Regions from separate parts of the Streptomyces sp. NPDC016469 genome, predicted to be linked through region 1. Evidence: riboswitches for the same ligand, from Rfam matches in the RefSeq annotation. Region 1 holds a riboswitch; the other holds the start of a gene.
What was found. Region 1 has a riboswitch for glycine ahead of gcvT (glycine cleavage system aminomethyltransferase GcvT). Riboswitches for the same ligand answer to the same signal wherever they lie in the genome.
Positions count from the first base shown of each region.

Region 2: linked by a shared signal. The riboswitch ahead of gcvP (aminomethyl-transferring glycine dehydrogenase) and the one ahead of gcvT (glycine cleavage system aminomethyltransferase GcvT) in region 1 are both predicted to bind glycine.

Region 1 covers NZ_JBEYCQ010000002.1:270,047-273,446, reverse strand. The annotation lists gene ABZ565_RS03150 (enhanced serine sensitivity protein SseB C-terminal domain-containing protein) at 1-83, opposite strand, end outside; gene ABZ565_RS03145 (enhanced serine sensitivity protein SseB) at 198-968, opposite strand; gene ABZ565_RS03140 (AAA family ATPase) at 1,094-1,777, opposite strand; glycine riboswitch at 1,963-2,056, shown strand; gene gcvT (glycine cleavage system aminomethyltransferase GcvT) at 2,200-3,366, shown strand.
Region 2 covers NZ_JBEYCQ010000013.1:9,441-12,840, forward strand. The annotation lists gene ABZ565_RS16725 (DNA polymerase IV) at 1-702, shown strand, start outside; gene ABZ565_RS16730 (PRC-barrel domain-containing protein) at 627-995, opposite strand; glycine riboswitch at 1,112-1,209, shown strand; gene gcvP (aminomethyl-transferring glycine dehydrogenase) at 1,403-3,400, shown strand, end outside.

The DNA of each region.
Region 1 (3,400 bases):
TCGTACGCGTCGTAGCGCCCGGGCGCGACCTGTCGCAGCATGTGCTCGACCTGACCGGCCGCCGCGGTGCCTGACGCACTCACCCTGGGTCCCGCCCCTCGTAGATCCTCTGCTCCGGCCACCGGGCATCGGCCTTCGGCCATCAAACCAGCTTATGCGGCCCCGCCGTCACCGGCTTGACGCCACGGCCGCCCCCGTCACTCCGGGGCGCGCGTGTAGAAGGGCCGGACCCGCTCGCGCATCCAGTCGGCGACCGGGTCCTGCGCCACGTCGAGGAGGACGAGGTTGACCGGCCACGGCACCGCGACGCGGCCCAGCGCCCGGCCCAGGGCGTCCATCGGGGCGCTCTGTCCGGCGCCGTCCCAGGTGGAGAACTCGACGCCGACGAAGAGCACGGGGTCGTCGCCCTCGATGCTGGCCAGGACCCGGCGGGCGGTGCGGACGACGCCGCTCTCCTGGAACTCGCCGGCCGCGGCGGCCAGGAAGTCGACGGGCTCCTCCTTCCAGTCCGGCTCGTACAGCCGGACCCGGCCCCCGGTGGCGGGGCCGTCGAGCGGGGTGCGCCCGGCCCGGCACAGCTCGGCGACGGCGGGCGGGGGCAGCGGCAGGCCGACGGCGCCGCCCGGGTTCACGGCGATGCCGAGCTGCGGGGGCAGACCGCGGGCGAACTCGACGGCGGGGGCGACGGTGAAGGACATCTGCGCGCCGACGCAGGTGAGGAACTGGTGCTCGGAGCTGTAGACGGGGACGTACGCGGCGCCGTCGATCTCCATCGCGGGCAGATCGAGGTCCCGGGCGTCGGGCCCGCCGCCGCCCGGCAACGGCACCCAGACGTGGCTGCGGCCGAGCACCTCCAGCAGCCGGCCGCCCGCTTCCGGGGTGCCGAGCGAGGCGCCCAGCACCTCTTCGAGTTCATTGGCCGGCCAGCCGCCCTGCGGCAGGCTCCCGGCCTGTGCCGGAATGTCCACTGCTTCCCTCTCGCCCCGGTGCCGTGCAGCACGAGGGTACGGCCTCGCCCGGCTTCCGCCGGACCCCGGGGCTGGCCGGAAACCGCCCGTCCCCGGCTACTGTCCGGTCGTTGGACGGTCCGTTTTCAGCCGTCGGTCTGTGCGTTTGCGAACGTGATGCGGCTGAGCGCCCCGGCCGCCTCGCGGTCGAGCAGCACCGCCGAGGCGCAGCCGCGCGGGAGCAGCCCCGCCTCGGTGTCCCGCAGCAGCCGCCCCACGGCTCTGCGGTGCCGGGCGAAGGCGTACGCGGAGACGCCCCGGCCGCGTTCGCGCTGGCCCTCGCGCGCGGTCCGGGCGGAGACGTCGAGGAGGACCAGGTGCAGGCTGGTGCCCCGGCGCCGGGCGTGGCGGGCGAGCCGGGCGCGGACCCAGCTCTGCGTACCGCAGTCGTGGACGACGACGGAGGCGCCGGAGCGCAGCACCCGCCGCAGCCCCCGGTAGTGGGCGAGGCGGACGAGCGGGCGGTAGAGGACGTACGGGAGTAAACGGGGGAGCCGGCGGGCCCAGCGGTCCCGGGTGTCCTGGGAGTCGATCGCGTACGCCGGGGCGGTGCGGGAGATCAGGGTCGACTTGCCGCTGCCGGGGAGCCCGGAGACCACCACGACGTCCCCGGCGGCGAAGCGCAGGGCGCGCGGGCCGGGCCCCGCGCGGCCTCGCAGATCCCGGACGACGGGCGGATGCGTGCCGACCGCCTGCCGGGGCGGTGAGCCGGACTGCGCGGGCAGCGCGCTGCTCGTGATTCCCGCGGTCGTCGCGTAGCGCAACGTCATCGCCTCCCCCTGGCCGTACGGCCGACGCGTGCAGGACCGATACCTACCCCGGAAGTGTAAAGAAAAGGTAATGCGGCACAACCGTCCGACCCGCCGTGAAGGCGTGACCGGCCCCACCGGTCCCGGCCGCCCCACTCCCCCGTAATGCGTGCGATGATGACCCCGCCAACTGCATACAGGCCGCTTGAATCCGCGCGGGAGAGTCCCGGTCACCGTGCCGGGCGCCGAAGGAGCAAGATCCTCCCTTGAATCTCTCAGGCCCCGTACCGCGTGGATGAGGCAGATCTGAAAAGCGAGCCGCCCGGCGGCTCCACCCAAGGTGCAAGCCGACCCCCGCGGGGCCTCTCGGCGAACCTCTCAGGTTCCGATGACAGATGGGGAGGGATCGTCCTCGCCGTCGTCATGCCCTGGGAGCCCGTTTCATGAGCAGCACCCCCCGTCTCACCGCCCTCCCGTCACCCGCCGCCACCCTGTCTGACGGTGCTGCGCACCAAAGCCCTATTCAAGCCCTGCATCGTTCGCTGGGCGCCACGATGACCGACTTCGCGGGCTGGGACATGCCGCTGCGTTACGCCAGCGAGCGCGACGAGCACAACGCCGTCCGCGCGAAGGCCGGCCTCTTCGACCTGTCCCACATGGGCGAGATCACGGTCACCGGCCCGCAGGCCGTGGACCTGCTGAACTACGCGCTGGTCGGCAACATCGGCACGGTCTCGACCGGCCGGGCCCGCTACACGATGATCTGCGCCGAGGACGGCGGCATCCTGGACGACCTGATCGTCTACCGCCTCCAGGACGCGGAGTACATGGTCGTCGCCAACGCCGGCAACGCCCAGCTCGTCCTGGACACGCTCACCGGGCGCGCCGCCGGCTTCGACGCCGAGGTCCGCGACGACCGCGACGCCTACGCGCTGCTCGCCGTCCAGGGCCCCGAGTCCCCGGCGATCCTCGCGGCCGTGACCGACGCCGACCTGGACGGCCTGAAGTACTACGCCGGACTGCCCGGCACGGTCGCCGGGGTGCCCGCGCTGATCGCCCGTACCGGCTACACCGGCGAGGACGGCTTCGAGCTGTTCGTCGCGCCCGGCCACGCCGAGCGGCTGTGGCAGGCGCTCACCGATGCGGGCGCCGCGCACGGCCTGATCCCGTGCGGCCTCTCCTGCCGTGACACGCTGCGGCTGGAGGCGGGCATGCCGCTGTACGGGCACGAGCTGACGACCTCGCTGACCCCGTTCGACGCCGGGCTCGGCCGGGTCGTGAAGTTCGAGAAGGACGGCGACTTCGTCGGCCGCAAGGCGCTGGAGGCCGCCGCCGAGCGCGCCGAGACCGCCCCGCCGCGCAAGCTCGTCGGCCTGGTCGCCGAGGGCCGCCGGGTGCCGCGTGCCGGGTTCCCGGTCGTCGCGGACGGCCGGGTCATCGGCGAGGTCACCTCCGGGGCCCCCTCCCCCACCCTGGGGAAGCCGATCGCCATGGCGTACGTCGACGCGGCGCACGCCGAGCCGGGCACCGCCGGAGTCGCGGTGGAGATCCGAGGCAGCCACGAGCCGTACGAGGTCGTGGCGCTCCCCTTCTACAAGCGCAAGAAGTAGAACCGTAGGACCCGGCCGGTGCCGCCCACGTGAC
Region 2 (3,400 bases), on a different contig from region 1:
GACCTGCACGACCGCGTCCGGGTGCGCACCGAGGTGGAGCGGCTGGCCGACCGGTGCGTGCAGCGCCTGAGGGGCGCGGGGCGCTCGGGGCGCACGGTGGTGCTCAAGGTGCGCCGCTACGACTTCTCCACGCTGACCCGCTCCGAGACGCTGCGCGGGCCCACGGACGACCCCGCGGTCGTCCGCGAGGCCGCCGCCCGGCTCCTGGAGGCGGTGGACACCACCGGCGGGGTGCGGCTGCTGGGCGTCGGCGTCACGGGGCTCGCCGACTACACGCAGGAGGACCTGTTCGCCCAGGCCGCCGGTGCGCGGGCGGCGGCCCTCCCGGAGGACGCCGGGGCCCGGCCGCAGGACGACGCCGACGGCCGCGAGGTCACGGCGGACGGCGGACCGGCGCCGGAGGAGGCCGCCGCCGAGCGGCTCGCCGCGCGCCGCTGGCCGGCCGGGCACGACGTGCGGCACGAGGTCCACGGACACGGCTGGGTGCAGGGGAGCGGGGTCGGCCGGGTGACCGTGCGGTTCGAGGAACCGGGCGCGACGGCACCCGGCCGGGTGCGTACGTTCCGCGTGGACGACCCCGCGCTGCGGGCCGCCGACCCCCTCCCCCTCGTTCCGGACCCGCCGGACTACTCCTCCTGGCCCGCCAGCCGGCCGAAGTCGCGGTCCGGGGCCGGTGCGCCGGGGGCCGCGTCCAGGCCGTAGTGCCGGTAGAGCTGGAGCTCCTGCTCGGGGGAGAGGTGGCGGCCCACGCCGAAGTCGGGGGCGTCCTTGATCAGCGCCCGGTCGAAGGGGACGCGCAGTGTGTCGTCCACGAATTCGCTGGGCTCCAGCGGGACGAAGGTGTCACGGCTGAAGAGCCCGGTGCGCACGGCCGCCCATTCGGGGACTCCGGTCGCGTCATCGAGGTACACCTCGTCCACGGTCCCGATCTTGGTGCCCTTGCGGTCGAACGCCTTGCGGCCGATCAGGCTGCGCGGGTCGATGTCGGTCTGCACGGTCCCTCCCACACGGGTCGCGGCTGGTCCACAGGGAATACAGAAATGCAGTTCCGTGGTCTTGGCCACTCGAGAATTCTCGTCGCGTACCCCGCTGGTAGTCTGGTCATGGCTGCTGACCCCGTGCGGGAGAGTCGTCCGGAGCCGATCCGGAGGACGCCGAAGGAGCAAATCCTCCCCGGAATCTCTCAGGCCCCCGTACCGCACGGACGAGGTCACTCTGGAAAGCAGGGCGGGTTGCGCGCGGCCGATGGGCCGTACGGAGCCTCTCCCTCACCGACGGTGAAAGCCGGCGCCCGTGTGGTGCCGGTGAAGCTCTCAGGTTGAGATGACAGAGGGGGAGGCCGTACGGGCACCCGGCGCCGCGGTGCCCCTCGCAGGTCGTGACAGACCAGGAGGCCTCCACCATGACCCCCCGTCGCACCCCGCTCACGCAGCTGGAACAGGGCATCCCCTTCGAGCAGCGCCACATCGGCCCGGACGCCGAGGCCCAGGCGAAGATGCTCGCCCAGGTCGGTTACGGCTCGCTGGACGAGCTGACGGCGGCCGCCGTGCCCGACGTGATCAAGAGCGCCGAGGCGCTGAACCTGCCGGGGGCCCGGACCGAGGCCGAGGTGCTGGCCGAACTCCGCCGGCTCGCCGACCGCAACCAGGTCCTCGCCCCGATGATCGGACTCGGCTACTACGGCACGTTCACGCCGCCGGTGATCCTGCGCAACGTCATGGAGAACCCCGCCTGGTACACGGCCTACACGCCGTACCAGCCCGAGATCTCCCAGGGCCGCCTCGAAGCCCTCCTGAACTTCCAGACGATGGTCGCCGAGCTGACCGGCCTGCCCACCTCCGGCGCCTCGCTGCTCGACGAGGGCACCGCCGCCGCCGAGGCCATGGCGCTCGCCCGGCGCGTCGGCAAGGTCAGGAACGGCGTCTTCCTGGTCGACGCCGACACCCTGCCGCAGACCGTCGCCGTCATCGAGACCCGCGCCGAGCCGACCGGCGTCGAGGTCGTCGTCGCCGACCTCACCGACGGCATCCCGGCGGAGGTCGCCGAACGCGGCGTCTTCGGCGTGCTCCTCCAGTACCCCGGCGCCTCCGGGGCCGTCCGGGACCTCAAGCCCGTCATCGACCAGGCGCACGAGCTGGGCGCGATCGTCACCGTCGCCGCCGACCTGCTGGCCCTCACGCTGCTCACCTCGCCCGGCGAGCTGGGCGCCGACATCGCCGTCGGCACCACGCAGCGCTTCGGCGTCCCGATGGGCTTCGGCGGCCCGCACGCCGGCTACATGGCGGTCCGCGACAAGTTCGCCCGCAGCCTGCCCGGCCGCCTGGTCGGCGTCTCCGTGGACGCCGACGGGAACAAGGCGTACCGCCTGGCCCTCCAGACCCGCGAGCAGCACATCCGCCGCGAGAAGGCCACCAGTAACATCTGCACCGCGCAGGTGCTGCTCGCCGTCATGGCCGGCATGTACGCCGTCTACCACGGCCCCGAGGGCCTGCGCACCATCGCCCGGCGCACCCACCGCTACGCCGCGATCCTGGCCGAGGGCCTGCGCGCCGCCGGCGTCGACGTGGTGACCGGCTCCTACTTCGACACGCTCACCGTCCGCGTGCCCGGCAAGGCCGGCGAGGTCGTCGCCGACGCCCGCGAGCGCGGGGTCAACCTGCGCCTGGTCGACGCCGACACCGTCTCGCTGGCCTGCGACGAGACGACGACCCGCACCCAGGTCTCCGCCGTCTGGGCCGCCTTCGGCGCCGACGGGGACGTCGAGGCGCTGGACGCCACCGCCGAGGACGCGCTGCCCGATGCGCTGCTGCGCACCGACCCGATCCTCACCCACCCGGTCTTCCACCAGCACCGGTCCGAGACCGCGATGCTGCGCTACCTGCGCAAGCTCGCCGACCGCGACTACGCGCTGGACCGCGGCATGATCCCGCTCGGCTCCTGCACCATGAAGCTGAACGCGACCGCCGAGATGGAGTCGATCACCTGGCCGGAGTTCGGCGCGCTGCACCCGTTCGCGCCCGCCGAGCAGGCCCAGGGCTTCCTGACGCTCATCCGCGAGCTGGAGGAGCGGCTGGCCGAGGTCACCGGTTACGACGCGGTGTCCATCCAGCCGAACGCCGGCTCGCAGGGCGAGTTCGCGGGGCTGCTGGCCGTCCGCGCGTACCACCGCGCCAACGGCGACGAGAACCGGACCGTCTGTCTGATCCCGTCCTCCGCGCACGGCACCAACGCCGCGAGCGCCGTGATGGCCGGCATGAAGGTGGTCGTCGTCAAGACCGCCGACGACGGCGAGGTCGACATCGAGGACCTGCGCGCCAAGATCGCGCAGTACCGCGACGAGCTGGCCGTGCTCATGATCACCTACCCGTCGACGCACGGCGTCTTCGAGGAGCACGTCGCC